3 regions of the Radiobacillus sp. PE A8.2 genome follow, and region 1 is predicted to be linked to each of the others. Evidence: riboswitches for the same ligand, from Rfam matches in the RefSeq annotation. Region 1 holds a riboswitch; each other region holds the start of a gene.

The links. A riboswitch is a leader RNA that binds a small molecule or an ion and turns the genes downstream of it on or off. The one in region 1 is predicted to bind cyclic di-GMP.
Region 2: it holds a riboswitch for cyclic di-GMP, as region 1 does, so the genes downstream of both, ACI6MV_RS07480 (EAL domain-containing protein) here and ACI6MV_RS07315 (prepilin-type N-terminal cleavage/methylation domain-containing protein) in region 1, are expected to answer to the same signal.
Region 3: it holds a riboswitch for cyclic di-GMP, as region 1 does, so the genes downstream of both, ACI6MV_RS17440 (EAL domain-containing protein) here and ACI6MV_RS07315 (prepilin-type N-terminal cleavage/methylation domain-containing protein) in region 1, are expected to answer to the same signal.

Annotation. Positions count from the first base shown of each region.
Region 1 covers NZ_JBJGXI010000009.1:113,312-118,567, reverse strand. The annotation lists gene ACI6MV_RS07325 (type IV pilus twitching motility protein PilT) at 1-299, shown strand, start outside; gene ACI6MV_RS07320 (type II secretion system F family protein) at 312-1,514, shown strand; cyclic di-GMP riboswitch class II at 1,591-1,675, shown strand; gene ACI6MV_RS07315 (prepilin-type N-terminal cleavage/methylation domain-containing protein) at 1,719-2,114, shown strand; gene ACI6MV_RS07310 (prepilin peptidase) at 2,195-2,950, shown strand; gene pilM (type IV pilus biogenesis protein PilM) at 2,965-3,924, shown strand; gene ACI6MV_RS07300 (PilN domain-containing protein) at 3,941-4,492, shown strand; gene ACI6MV_RS07295 (hypothetical protein) at 4,489-5,109, shown strand; gene ACI6MV_RS07290 (SPOR domain-containing protein) at 5,227-5,256, shown strand, end outside.
Region 2 covers NZ_JBJGXI010000010.1:38,441-43,696, reverse strand. The annotation lists gene ACI6MV_RS07490 (STAS domain-containing protein) at 1-492, shown strand, start outside; gene ACI6MV_RS07485 (hypothetical protein) at 823-1,248, opposite strand; gene ACI6MV_RS07480 (EAL domain-containing protein) at 1,541-3,697, opposite strand; cyclic di-GMP riboswitch class I at 3,945-4,028, opposite strand; gene ACI6MV_RS07475 (hypothetical protein) at 4,133-4,318, opposite strand; gene ACI6MV_RS07470 (cellulose biosynthesis cyclic di-GMP-binding regulatory protein BcsB) at 4,937-5,256, opposite strand, start outside.
Region 3 covers NZ_JBJGXI010000036.1:32,497-37,752, reverse strand. The annotation lists gene ACI6MV_RS17455 (TIGR02680 family protein) at 1-1,037, shown strand, start outside; gene ACI6MV_RS17450 (TIGR02679 family protein) at 1,080-2,357, shown strand; gene ACI6MV_RS17445 (DEAD/DEAH box helicase) at 2,427-3,872, shown strand; cyclic di-GMP riboswitch class I at 4,160-4,242, shown strand; gene ACI6MV_RS17440 (EAL domain-containing protein) at 4,379-5,256, shown strand, end outside.

The DNA.
Region 1 (5,256 bases):
TATTTCCAGCTGATCAAAAAGGACAAATTCGTGTACAACTTGCCAATGTATTAGAGGCAATTGTCTCCCAGCGATTATACCAGACTGTTGATGGCAGGGGTAGAAGAGTTGCGATGGAAATCTTGCGTAACACTGCACCGATTAAAAATTTAATCCGTAATGACAAGATGCACCAAATCGCAAGCTTTATGCAAACATCTAAAGAACAAGGGATGCAAACGATGAAAATGAGTATCACAGAGCTTTTAAAACAACGCGTCATTGCTGAAGAAGTAATGATTTCCTATACGAATAATTAGAGGTGTTACCATATGTCCTATTATAGCTATCAAGGAAGAGATCGAGTAGGAAAACTGAAAAAGGGTAAAATAAGTGCTGACACAAGGCAAGAAGCAATGGGACAGTTAAAAGGTCAAGGGATCGCCGTTTTCAAAATAAAAGAGCTGAATAGTGTTCTGTACATGGATATTTCATTTGGAAGTAAGGTAAAAAACCGTGATTTTGTGCTATTTTTAAGGCAATTCTCGACATTAATCGAAGCGGGTATCCCATTAATCGAAACAACGACTATCTTGCAAGAACAAATTGACAATCCTGAATTAACGAAAATTCTAGAAGATGTTAAAGAGGATTTGGAAGCGGGGGTTTCTTTATCCCAAGCATTTAACAAGTACCCAAAAGTGTTTCCAAGCTTGTTCATTAATATGATTATTGCTGGTGAGGCAAGCGGTACCTTGGATGAGGTATTGAATAACCTAGCTAATTACTACGAGAATCAATTCCGTCTCAAGCAAAAAGTTGTTTCAGCACTAACGTATCCGCTAATCATCGCCTTTATTACCATACTTGTGACGATGTTTTTACTTGCATATATCGTACCAACTTTTGCGAATATGTTTGCATCGATGGGAGAAGAACTTCCCGCCTACACTGCATTCGTCTTAAAAATCAGTGGGTTTTTACAAGATTTCTGGTGGACGATTCCAATCTTGATTGGTTTAATCATCGTTGGCTACGGGTATTTGATGAAACAAGATCAGTTTGCATATCGCGTTGACGTGATTAAATTACGAATTCCGATATTCGGAAAATTAATGCAAAAAGCAGTGATGGCAAGGTTAACAAGAACGCTTAGTTCTTTAATAAATAGTTCGGTACCTATTATTGATTCCGTGCAAATCGCACAAAAAATTGTTGGTAATAGAGTCGTCGAAGCAGTTTTAAAAGAGAGTGCAGAAACACTCGAACAAGGGGAATCGATGGCAGGACCGATGGACAAGCATTGGGTGTTTCCTGTATTAGTGACGCAAATGATTGCGGTGGGTGAGCAATCGGGTTCCCTAGATGAAATGTTAAAAAAGGTAGCCGATTTCTATGACGATGAAGTTGAAGAAGTAGCCGATCGGTTAAAAAGCTATATTGAACCAGTCATGATTGTGCTACTAACTGGTGTCATCGGTTCGATCGTACTCGCTATCGTTATACCAATGTTTGCAATTTATGATGCTTTTTGACAAAAAAACAAAAAATATGCTATTAAGTTATAAAATTATTGTGGACAACAATTGTTTGTCTAGTATAATATAACTAGTAAGAGCGGGATGCTATGAACAGCTACCACTATATGGGCACTTTGGGTAGCTAGGAGCAAGTAGTGCAACCGACTGACTTCAAACAATTATGTTTTAGATAAATATGATTTGGGGAGGACAACAAACATGTTAAAAAAGTTATTAAAAATGATGAAAGATGCTAAAGGTTTTACTTTAGTTGAGTTATTGGCTGTAATTGTTATTTTGGGGATTATTGCTGCGATCGCTGTTCCGGCGATTGGGAGTATTATTTCAGATACGGAAGGTAAGGCACATGATTCAAACGTAGAAATGGTAGAAGAGGCTGCTCGTTTAGCTGTTGCAGCAGGTGAGAATCCAATAGATCATACTGACTATACAGGGTTTACTGCAGATGAATTGGTTGAATTAGGTTACCTAGAAGAAGTGCCTGAGGATCCTGAATCCGGTGAAATTTATACCACTGCTTATGTTGAAGTAGACACTGAAGCTACGGGTAGTAACAAGTATAATGTAAAATTAACTTATACTGCTCCTGAATAATTGAAAAGTTAACCTTGACACTAATAGTGTCAAGGTTTTTTAAATAATGACCACTATAACCATATTAGGGAGTATGTGAAATGCAATCATTCTACATCCTTTATTTCTTCATCACCGGTATCATCTTCGGTTCTTTTTACAACGTAGTTGGTATCCGTGTCCCCAACAAACAGCTTTTCGAATCACAGCGATCTTATTGTCCTCATTGTAATCATACGCTGAAATGGTATGAGCTTATTCCTGTCTTCTCTTTTATCTTTCAACGCGGAAAATGTAGAAGCTGTCATAAACCAATCTCCATACTTTACCCTGCCATTGAACTGTTTACAGGTATTCTATTCATGTACAGTTATATTCATTTTGGATTCAGCAAGGAACTTGTCGTTTCGTTGCTTTTCATGTCATTATTGGCTATCATAGTTGTAACAGATCTTCGTTATATGCTCATTCCTGACAAAATTCTGCTTTTCTTTTTACCTTTGCTTGTAATTGCCCGCATTTGGGTACCGTTAACACCATGGTGGAGCTCCATCGTTGGAGCGGTAATTGGTGTGGTACTATTAGCGCTTATTATTATCGTAAGCAGAGGCGGTATGGGTGGCGGCGATATGAAGTTATTTGGGCTATTAGGTATTGTGCTGGGGCATAAATATGTGTTGTTAGCATTCTTTTTATCGACGTTGTATGGAACGGTTTTAAGCATCCTTCTAATAGCATTCGGCTTAATAGAACGGAAAAAACCTGTACCATTTGGGCCATTTATTGTGTTAGGAACAATTACTACATATTTTTTTGGTGATACCTTGATTAATTGGTATCTAAATCTCTTTTACTAAAGTGGGTGATATCATTGTCGGAAGCACAACAGAAACGTGTCAATATTATTATTACTGATCATGTGATTCGATATATGTACATAAAAAAGCCATCAGTGGATGGTGTTAAGGATTACGGGGAAAAACCACTTCTTGCCGGTATTGTGGAAGACGGCAAAATTAAGGACCAAGCTGCCTTTGAAAAGGTATTAAAAAGTCTTGTTAAAGAAAAGAAATGGAACCGCCAGCCACTATATTTTTGTGTGCCAGAAACAGCAGTTTCGATTCGTGAGCATGTTGTGCCAAAAGGATTAACAAAACAGGAAATAAAAAGCTATGTTTATATGGAGCTTGAGGAAAATTTGAGCTTTCCATTTAAAGATCCGATCTTTGATTTTGAAGTTATTGGAGAGGCAGAGGACAAAACGAAAATTTTACTGTTCGCTTATCCACGTGAGCGGGTAAATCAATTTGTGCAAACATTTCAAAATGCAGGGTTGAAACCGGTAGTAGCGGATTTATCTTCTTTATCTTTATATCGATTGTATTATTCATTAAATAAAGCGAGCCAGGATGAAAATCTGTTGGCGGTTCAATGGGGCAAGGATGCAATTGTTCTTACTGCGTTTAAGCAGTTAAAACCAGTATTTACACGTTACATTAAAACATCGAGTGATCCGCTTCGATATGACATTTTAACGAAGGAATACGTATTAACTGAAAATGATGCACTTGTGGAGCAATACATTGAATCTCAATTAGTTACAATTCAGCGTTTTATGGATTTCTTCCAGTTTTCCGTTTCTGATTCATCAGAACCTATTACAAAGCTTCTTCTTGCTGGTGATTTCCCTGATATGGAAAAGATTGAGATGTTTGTAAAAGAACGCTTTTCTATTTCAGTGGAATCGATGCACAATAATTATGAAGCACTACAGATCCCTGCTAAGTTTTCTGATGTATTAGGCTTAGCATTAAAAGATAACAAGGAATAGAGAGTTGGACTTGGCTATGATCGTCGAAATTAACCTTATCGAGCCGAAAAAAAGAAGAAATCGTGCTCCTTACTTTATATCATTCATATCTATCTTACTAATAGCGGGTATTCTATTTTTGTTGTACTGGGGAAATAATTACTTTAACCAACAAATAGACAATATTCAACAACAACTAGCAACCAATCAAGAAACGGTGCAAGAAGTTAGAGCAGAAGCAGCTCTACAAGACAATAGAGCTTTATTGCAAACGCAAATTGTGCAAATTGAACAGTCGATTTTTCCAACTGTTGCTTTGATGGACTATATGATTCAATTGTTACCTGATGGCGGGGTTTTTCAGAGTTATAGTCATGGAGATGCAGCGATTACGATTGCAACACAGATGGATACTTTTTCTGACACTGCTGCCTTTACCAATACGCTTCAACAGCAATCGTTTATAACCTCTGTGGAAGCAAATGCGGTGCAAGCAACGGGTGTGGCAGAGAATCAATATGATTATCTAGCAACTTATGTAATAACGATCGATGAACAAGCTTGGATGAAAGAGGCGAATCCAGAATGAAGATAGAGTGGAATCGTACATCATTAATAGTATCCATATTAAGTGCCATTATAGTGATCGGTGTTTGTTTCGCTGGCTATAGCTACTACATACAACCAACGTTAGAGCAAAAGCAACTCTTGGCTGATCAATTAGCAATACAAGAAGAAGTTATTGCTAATCAACAGAATGGTGCGTTAGAAAGCTCGACTGAATTACAAAGAATCGTGCCGGTTGAAAATAATTTTCCTGCGCTTCTATTACAAATGGAAGAAGTAGAAGCAGCAACAGGTAGTCAAATTATGAATATTAATGTCACATCAGAGAACGCGCAAGCAATCAACAATACAAATGAAACAAACCAAGAAGCGGCAACAACTACTAATACAGAGCGTGTTTCCTACCAGTTAAACGTTGTTACGACTAATTTTAATACAATGCACCGATTTATTGATCAGCTATCAGAATTGGAACGTCTAGTCGAGATTGATAGTATCCAATTTAGTCAACAGCCAGAAAATAATTTTAACTTTACTGTTTCAATTTCGACGTTTTATTCGCCAGAGTTGTCAAACTTGGAAGTTGAAGCACCTGATTATAACTTCGAACAACCGGCAAACAAGCGTAATCCGTTCTAAGCGAAACGTGAGAGAATTGTAGAAAAATTGTACACTTCATCTGACAAAAGTCGCCTTACTTTTCATCTTGTCTGTGATAGAGTGAAACAAACTCTAGTGCAGAAGCGAGGGAAAAAAGTGGACAAGCAAAAAACGATTTCAATACGG
Region 2 (5,256 bases), on a different contig from region 1:
CAAATGGCAAACTTTTTCATACTAGAAAAAGACATTAATAGTAAACTAGACGGATTTTTAAATGCATTTTTTATTAGTTACTCTAAATATAAGGATGAATTAATTAAGTCACAAAGAGAATTGGTTGAAAATTTGTCGGTACCCATTATTCCAATAAATCCTTCTGTAGGAATCTTACCTTTAATCGGTTCGATTGACGTATCCCGGGCTGAGATTCTTGAGGAAAAAGTTTTGTCAGAGATTGGAAAATCACGAATACAAACATTAGTTGTCGATTTCTCTGGAGTAGCCGAAATAGATAGTGAAATTATCGGTCACTTGAAACGGATAATTGACAGCATTTCCTACATGGGATGCAACACAGTAATCACAGGCTTACGAATGGAAGTTGCAAAAAAAATAACCCAACTGGGAATATCGTTCGGCCAGAACACCAGGACACTTGGAACTTTACATCAAGCATTGAAAGAGAATATAGGATCATTTGAATGATTGGGATTGCGGTAATCGGTTTTAGTTTGGGTGTTTACGGATGGAAAAAACATTATTTAATTAAGTGCCGTTTTATTTGAAACCCATCAAATAATCGCAGTGCTCGCTCAACCTCAACAGCACGGATTTTCATTAATACATACCCATTCACACGACAATCTAGTAGATGTTGGCAAAGCGGACACCACAGGCCGTATTCTGTTTAATAGAAATAAGCACGCTGGTGGCCGCTCGGGTTTTCATACATGGATTTTCATTAGAATAAGCCTGGGGCCGCCAAATCCGCGTGCATGCTCAACACAGACAGCACGGCCCTTATATTAACAACTGCTATTCAACAAATTCCTTATACGCAATCACTTTAATCGCTAGCATTTCTTCCTCGGTTAACTTCCCTTCCAGCATTGTGATGATCTCCTGTTGTTCTGCTTCTGTTGCGCCATCGCTAACCTTTGATTGGATTTCCATAAGATTTCCTAATCCAACTTTTTGAATCACTGTTCTAGCCGCTTCTTCTTTTGTTGTGAATGGTAACGTGCTTTCGTCTATATCTTTTATATCGTTCTCAATCAGACTTGCTAGTTGTGAATCATTTTCGATAAAAGCTTTTATTTGATTAACATTTCCGTTCTTATCAAGTTCCGAATTCATATTGTCAATTGATTTATCTAAAGCAAGGTCGGCAGCAATTGGGTAACCAAAGTAAACGATAGCCCCGATGATACCAAGCGCAATCATCCATTTTAATAGTTTCATTTCCTGAGTCTCCTTTCGAATAATTTAATATTCGAAGTGTGTAGTTTAAGAGGTGACTTTCCTTTCAGCAGCTCTGAAATATCAGCTAGTTCAGCTTAACGAATCCTTCTTAATTTTTCACCGATTACTTCGCTATCCAACTACACCATCCTTTTCATTTCATTATATACTTAATCACATACTTGATATACATGATAATAATTTTGGAAATCATTAAGTGTAAAAAGTGCATTTAACCTAAGTGGCCTTACGAAAAAAAGCCCCTGGATCTCAATCATCCAAAGGCCCCTTATCACTTCTTCGCCACAACATTCTCCAAATACTGCATCTTGTCCATTTTCACTAACGGTGTATTCGGTATAAACGGACTAATCTTCGAGTGTTGCATAAGTTCATCCACCGTATGATCCAACTGGCTACCTTTCACGTTATCCATCACAAATGACACACCATACTGGAAAAGATCGAGCTCGATTTCTTTTTGCCAAACCACTTTTCCATAAACGGTAAGATTATCGCCTAGGATTCTCAGTTGGAATTTAAAAATGATGTCGTCACTGATTCCTAAGCTTAGATGTGCTAAGAAACGCAGTCCTCCAATTCCAATATCTTCAATTAATATTTCTGTTCCTTCGGTATGAATCGTCTTTCCCTGTACACTACTAATCATCATTTGCGCACTTGACGGAAAAAACAATGGCACGCGTGCATGCTGTCTCTTATCAACAAACGGTTTCAGCTTATTTTCATGATCAACAGGGAGTAAGAATCGCTTGGCAATTAGCTTCAACAGTTCATATGCAGGAATCGGTTTACTATAAATATATCCTTGGATTTGATCACATTCATACTCATGTAAAAACTGCAGCTGTCCTTCTGTTTCAACCCCTTCTGCAACCACTTCAATACCAAGCCCATGTGCCAAATGAATGATTGATTTTACAACTGCTGCCTTCGAGGGACTGTTGGTTACATCTTGCAAGATTGATCGGTCCATTTTCAGCACGTCCGGTTTAAATTTTGTTAAATAAGCAAGTGAGGAGTAGCCTGTACCAAAATCATCTAACGCAATCTTTATGCCAAGTTCCCTCAGCTGCTTGATCGTTATTTCTGTTTGCGTTTGTGAATCCAACATGAATGTCTCGGTTACTTCAATTTCTATCCATTTGCCGTCCACCTGCATGTCCGTTAATATCTCTCGAATACTTGCGACGAAATCTCTTGCCAAAAAGCAATGTGCCGATGCATTTATGGAAATCGGGATCAGTGAGATGCCTTCGTTTTCCCATTCTTTAAGCTGCTGACATACCGTCTGTGCTACCCACTTTGTAAGTGGATGGATAAAGCCTGTCTCTTCTGCGAGCGGAATAAAATCTGCTGGTGAAAGCCTGCCCCAATATGGGTGATTCCAGCGAATTAACGCTTCCGCACTCTGGATTCTACCACTGTCAACGATTACGCGCGGTTGATAGTGAAGTTCGAACTCATTATTTTGAATTGCTTTACGCATGTCCTTTTCCAATGAAAATTGGCGAAATGTATCAATATCCTTAATTAGATTAAACGTTTGATACGTATTGCCACCTTGTCTTTTGGCACGGTAAAGAGCGAGTCCTGAATTTTCGATTAGCGATTGCACGTAATTGGCATTCTCCGGATATAAGCACATGCCAAGGCTAATCGTGACGTAAAGGGTTTGATCTCCGATAAGAAAAGGGGTCCGTTCCGTATCCTTGACAATACTGCGTGCGATTGATTCTACCTCCCGCTCATCAAGCTCGCCTCGGTCGATTATGATGGAAAATTCATCACCACTTAACCGTGCAATAAATGCTTTATCTCCAATTTTATCCTGCAACCGAATCGCGAGTTGTTTAATCAATTCATCACCAGTATAATGTCCTAATGTATCGTTGATGTATCGGAGCCGATCGATATCGATTTGCAATAGAGCAAATGCGGCATTCCCATTCTCTTTTATTTCATCAATTAATGTATTTAATTTCACCTCGAAGTACCTACGATTAGGCAATCCAGTCAAATAGTCATGGTTCTCCATATGTTTCATATTATGCTCATTCTGCTTTTTTGTGGTAATATTTGTCATATATCCGATAATTCCATGTTCATAAGGGTAGACGCTGATTTCAGTCCATAATCCAGTTGGTGCATAATAATCTTCAAACGTGTGAGGAATACGCTCATTCATCGTCTTTTCGTAATAGTGTGCAACTCGCGTACCAATGACGCCAGGAAATGCTTCAAAAAAATTCCGCCCGATTAATGATTCCTTTGATTGTTGGAACCATTTTTCGATACAAGTATTAATATAGAGAATTTCCCACTGGTCGCTGATCATGAAAAAACCATTGGTAATCTGATCGAGAATTGCTTCACTAGAAGGTAATAAGTTATCTTTGATTTTTCGAATGTTATTAAAAATATGCACCGTTACTCACCGCCTTGTTGAGAGTTAGTTATGTATGATAAGTAAATCACAAGTTTCATTACCGAATTATGGTGACTTTTATATTACAAGTACCTTCCGCATATCATTTCATCAAAAATCAGAAGTAACTTCTTAGCTGGGTAGTGTGTCTATAAAATCTACTATATAGTAACCCCACTAAAATGAAAAGGCTTACATCGATATATACTACCGAGTAAGCCCCTTTTAAAAATTTGATATTTGGGATTTCGGTAACTGGCTGGCATAGGAAATTCCTTTAGCCCCTATAGCTTTGCGTCCTCACCTTTTGATGAGTATGCTTTTATCGATTTTTTATACTATAAGTATGATTATACTGCCTATTATATACATATTTCTACAGGAATCAACAGCTTTTTGTTAATTTTTGCATTTTTTTGAAAATTACTTCATTCGTCAACTAATCATGTGTCGAATCGCATCGACTATATATAAAACAAGGAAAACGCCTAGAAAAATTAACACCGTCTTCAAGCCAATAATAGGCACAACATATACTAGAAATACTACGAAGAAACCGAACAAAAGCAGGAATATAGTGAAAAAGCTGATTAATTTAAACATCTTTTTTATTGATTGCATGAGACCACCTCAGTATTGTTTATGCTGATAGAGGGGGATTGGTGCCTAGTTAGATTTGTTGAATAAGTGCCGGTTATTGGGTGGGCGATGTTGATAAGGGATCACTCTCGGTTTATATATTGGCTGACCCTAATTAGCCATAGATTTTGTGGATAGGCGACTAAACATGGCTGTTACCATTTTAATTGACTAGAGTTTAACGGTTACACCTTTAGATTTGGCCGATTAGTCTCTATTCGGACATAGCTTTCCTCGTTATCCCCCTACACTTGGCCGATTAACCAAATACAGCGGCACTTCATTAACTATATTTTAATGAAGTGCCGGTTGTCTTAGGGGCCGTGTTAAAGCAAACACGCTCGATTAGCTTTTTATAAGTGGCCGTTAATTAACTGCCGGTTGAAGGAAAGCTGCGCCGACACGGTTCGGGGGCCGCGCACTTCGGGTGCAAAATCGCTCGCTTCGATATCATAATCATGCACCTGCTATTTGATACCGCGCGCTCGAGATATGAAATCGCTCGCTTCGCTCCAATAATCGCACGCCCACCCCAAGGAATCCAGCAACCACCCAAAAAAACAACCCCACCGACATACCTGTCAGCAGAGTTGCTCTTGATTAACTTTCTCTTCGTCGTCTTCTCCATATCACAAAGAACGATAATATCGATAGAAGGAAGATCACGGCAAAGATGCTTACGTATAGCAGAATATTGCTTGATTCTTCCTCACCTGCTGCGATGCCGCCGGTTACTGGAGTGGCGCCGCTAGCTTGTTTTTCGCCGAATGTGTATGCTTGATTCGCTTTGTTTACGACGATGATCGTGCTGTCTTTGCTACGATCGAGCTCACCTAGTAAGCTGAAAAACTTATCGTGTACATAAGGGTAATCTTTTTCTTCATCAAGTGACTGGAAGTAGACCATCGCTTTATCACCGT
Region 3 (5,256 bases), on a different contig from region 1:
GTGACTTAATGGAGTACCGGATGAGTACGTATGATGCGGTTGCCAGTTTGCCGGAATGGATGAATAGCATTACAGACGAAGAGCAGCAGCCACATATAGAACAGTGGAAGCAAAAAGCTAGCCGCCGTGTGATTGAACTAGATTATCAAGGTAAACAAGTTAGTCCTTATACAGTGCAACAGCAAATCGCAGATGAGCAAGCGCGCCAAGAAAGCTTGCTTGATGATCAGGACCAAGCCTTGTATGAAGAAATCTTATTCAAATCTGTTGGTCAAAAATTGCGTGCTCGGATTCGTCGTGCCGAGCAGTGGGCGAAAAAAATGGATACGCTTATGTCAACACGTGATACTTCATCTGGATTGTCGTTCTCAATTCGTTGGAAACCACGTACCGCCGATTCTGAGGCGGAGTTGGATACGGTTGACCTTGTGCAGCTATTAAAGCAAGATGCACGTCTGTTAAAGGAAGAAGATTTAGAAAGAATTACCGTTCACTTTCGCTCGAAAATTGCGAAAGCAAAAGAGCTGATGGGAAATAATACCGAGATCCAGACACTTCTGCAAGTATTAAAAGAAGTACTTGATTATCGTAAGTGGTTCTCGTTCGTGTTATACTTCCAACGCGAGGGTGAGTCGAAACGAGAGTTAACGAACAACCAATTTTATAAATTTAGTGGTGGGGAAAAAGCGATGGCCATGTATATCCCATTGTTCACTGCTTGTTACTCACGTTATTTAGAGGCGGATGAACAGGCCCCTTACATTATTTCGTTAGACGAGGCTTTTGCCGGTGTAGATGAAAATAATATCCGAGAAATGTTTGAAATCGTTGAGCACTTAGGCTTTGATTATATTATGAATTCACAAGTACTTTGGGGCGATTATGATACAATTTCGCAACTATCTGTCTGTGAATTGGTTCGTCCCAAAAATGCTGATTTTGTGAGTGTTATTCGTTATTATTGGGACGGAAAACAATTGGATTTACAGCTTCCTGAGAGTGAGGAACAGGATATCGAAGACGAAACCTATGTGTAATAAGGTTGTTGAACATGTAATATAAGGGAGATGAATATCTCTATGATCAATCAAGCGTTAGATTATTTTAGCGGCGATGCGGGTCATCGTCGTCTCTTTTTACTTTTTAAGAAAAAATATCAATCATTAGGTCGAATTGGCGGCACCGTAAACATCACAGGTTTTCATGAGCAGGAGCTCGCTACCATCGCCAGTTTTTTTGGGATTACACAATCAGAATTGAAGCAAAACGGTAAGGTGGCGTTGGAACAGTTTCAGCAACAATTACAGCGAACTAAATTTGAAGGAATTGGATTGAAGGAGCTATTAGAGGCTCATTTTGGGGAGACTCTCATTTCTAATAAACAAGCAAAACAGCTAAAGGAACAGCAGCAGGTTGCGCTGCTTGAACAGCTACAGCGAGATTTTCCCGCTTTGTCATTTTGGTTTAGCCACCTGCTAGCGAAAACGGCAGATTCATATTGGATTTATCGTTTGGTCGAGGATTCTGATCAAACATTTATTCAAATGACAGAACAATTACATAAAGCGATATCGCAGTTGCCTGACCGTTTAGAACGGTTGCCGATGTTTAGTCAACGGATTACGCGCAATCCACATGCTTTTGACCGGAATACGAATTTAGGGAAACTATGGATTCATGTGCTAGCTGTTGATCGTGGGTTTGATGAAAAATTGATAGTGCCAGCAGATAGTGAAGGTATGAATGAGTTGCTTTTACATTATTGGATTTTGCGTGACGACATCACCAATTTTGTAACGTGTGCGAATCTGTTGGCAGAATCGGCTAATGAAGCAGATCCGCTGTGGGTAGCGGCCGCAAAAAAACAAAGTGTCATGAACGTCCCGCTCAGGGAACTGGTGAAACTTGATCGTATTTATCCATCAAATCATAAGCAAAAAGTCTGGATTGTTGAGAACTCAGGTGTTTATTCAAGTATTTTAGATGAAGTGCCACATGCACCACTAGTATGTACACATGGGCAATTTAAACTGGCTGCGCTTATGCTGATGGATATGTTGGTTAAAGAAAATTGCTATTTGTATTATGCAGGAGATTTGGACCCGGAAGGCCTCGGTATGGCAGCAAGGCTACTTCAACGTTATCCTGATCACGTGAAGCTATGGCACATGGATGTTGCTGCCTACCATACAACAAAAGCAGATGTTACATTGTCACAAGAAAGATTAAACAAGTTAGCTAGCATAAATGTAGACTGTCTCCGCCCTGTTGTTGAGGCGATCAAGCGTACTAAAAAAGCGGGCTATCAAGAAGCGTTAGTTGATAAAATGATTGCTGGATTGCGATCGGAAAAGTAGTTGCATAACCTAATCCGTCAGAGTGAAACCTATACAAAAGACGGATGACATAAAAAGTGAGGGCTAAACATGACTGAAGCAAGATTTAATGACTATAAAATTAGTGACGATATAACTAGAGCACTATCGATACTGAAATATGAGACACCTACCGAGGTACAAAGGGAAGTTATTCCGAAAGCACTGGACAAGCAAGATCTTGTTGTTCGTTCGCAAACAGGAAGTGGGAAGACGGCTGCTTTTGGGATTCCACTTTGCGAGAATATCGAGTGGGAAGAAAAGAAGCCACAAGCACTTATTTTAACGCCAACTCGAGAATTAGCGGTACAAGTACGAGAAGACGTAACAAACATCGGCAGGTTTAAACGAATCAAAGCGATGGCGGTTTACGGGAAAGAACCATTTTCTAAGCAGCAAGAAGAATTGAAACAAAAAACACATGTCGTTGTAGGAACACCTGGTCGAGTCATGGACCATATTGAGAGAGAAACACTCGATTTGGAGCAAGTCAAATACCTTATTATTGATGAAGCAGATGAGATGCTTAATATGGGTTTTATTGACAAGGTAGAGGCAATTATCAAACAGCTCCCATCAGACCGCGTGACGATGGTATTTTCAGCAACATTACCAAAAGACGTAGAAACGCTTTGCTATAAATACATGAAAGATCCGGTCAATATCGAAATTGCTGCGACAGGAATCACAACGGACACAGTCGAGCACAAAGTGATGGAAGTAAAACAGGAACAAAAGCTTTCCATACTTAAAGACATAACAGTCGTAGAAAATCCGGATAGTTGCATTATTTTTTGTAATACGAAAGAAAACGTCGATACCGTGTTTGCGGAACTCGAAGGATCTGGTTATGCATGTGAAAGACTTCATGGGGGCTTGGAGCAAGTTGACCGATTCGCTGTCATGGATGGTTTTAAAGCGGGAAACTTCAGGTATTTGATTGCAACCGACGTAGCTGCCCGAGGAATTGATATTGACAATGTATCGCTCGTCATTAATTATGACGTACCGATGGAAAAAGAAAGCTATGTGCACCGAACAGGAAGAACAGGACGAGCAGGTAAGCAAGGGAAAGCAATTACCTTGGTTAACTCCTATGATAATAAATATTTAAAAGCAGCCGAAAGATACGTTGGTTTTGAGCTTACGGAAACAGAAGCACCGAGTCCTGCGGAGGTCGCTAAAGGAAAAGCTGCTTTTGAAGAAAAAATGGCGGGCCGCCGCATCGTTAAAAATAATAAAACAGCACGCATTAATAAAGATATAATGAAGCTACATTTCAGTGGCGGGAAAAAGAAAAAAATTCGTGCAGTGGACTTTGTCGGGACGATCACAAACATTCCTGGGGTATCAGCCGAAGACATCGGCATCATCACGATTCAGGATAGTTTTTCCTACGTGGACATCCTTAATGGAAAAGGATCACTCGTCATGCAAGCAATGGAAAATACAACGGTTAAAGGGAAGAAATTGAAGGTAAGCAAAGCGGTTAAATAATTGATTGAAGTTCTGCAAATGGGTCATTTTTGCAGAACTTTTTGTTTTTTTACAGATTTGGCGAGAATGTCTTTCAACAACTCCTAAACTTTGAGAGGTATTAAATCATATTAAATGTGACAAAGTGGATTGATTTAAGCCGTTAGGGCTGGTGAATGCGAGGAACTTAAGTAAAATAGTCTTGTTAAACTACCAAATAAAGTAAAAAAAGTAGATATTTCCTCCAAAAAAGAATGCTATTTTACTAGGAAAGTGATAAAATAGGACTAGAAAATTAATTGAGATATTCATTGAAAAGGCAAACTCATTGAAAGGTGAGGACGCAAAGCTTCAGACCTAAAGGGAAACCTATGGTGGCTGGGCAGCCAAAGGAATGACGGCTTAAAGGTTATTTCCATAGGGAATAACCTTTTTGTTAACTATTTAATAACTTGTAAACGATATCTTTTAATAGAAGAACCGGAGCTTTCTCAATGAAGAATAATATGAAGCTGTGAGGGATAACTATGCTATCAACGAAACGTTCAGCAACACTTTTCTTGATCATTGTTGGACTCGTATATTTGGGTTGGGTGTCTATTTTTAAGGAGAGTGAATCGATTAAGGCCTTGGGAGTTTTGCTATTGTTCACGGCAGCGGGACTGCTTAGTTCGTTGTGGTTATTTAAAGCATATCGAATTCTGCTTCATGAACACCGGTATTACTGGTTATTATTAGGTATTGGTGTGTGTACTTATACAATCGCGAATATTGTTAGACTTTTGTCATGGATAACTGAAGGTACGTTACAATATACGAGCATTGCAACAGGAATTTGGCTAATCTCCAATCTTGTTTTTCTTGTTGCACTCATTTACAAGATTAAGTTAATTAATATTCGCAGGTCTAATAATACTCATCTATTCAATCTTGCTATTAACATGATTTTTGCTGTTGCAATTAGCATCCATTTTTTAATTCAACCGTTTATAGATTTGATGGTTGGATCTGCGACGGATTTAATTGTAGCGGTTGTGTATCCAGTTATAAGCTTATGTATTATATATGTGACAGCAAGTCTATACTACTTATCTAAATATAGCGAAGCTAAAAAGCTAATCTTTTTTGTTGTTATTGGTTTTACGTTTCTGATCTTAGGTGATTGGTACTATGTTTATCATCTACTCACGCATGGCAGTCATCCAGGCAATTTAGCTGAATTACTATGGTTGTATGCTATTCTTTTGATTGGTCTTGGAGGGGGACACGCGCAAACAAAAAGTGTAATTCCGAAATGGGAGATAAAAAATTATATTGATGGAAAAGAGCATATAGTTTCTTTCATCAGTGTAATCATACTATTATTGTTTGTGATAAATAGCTATGAGTGGAAATTCAATGCACT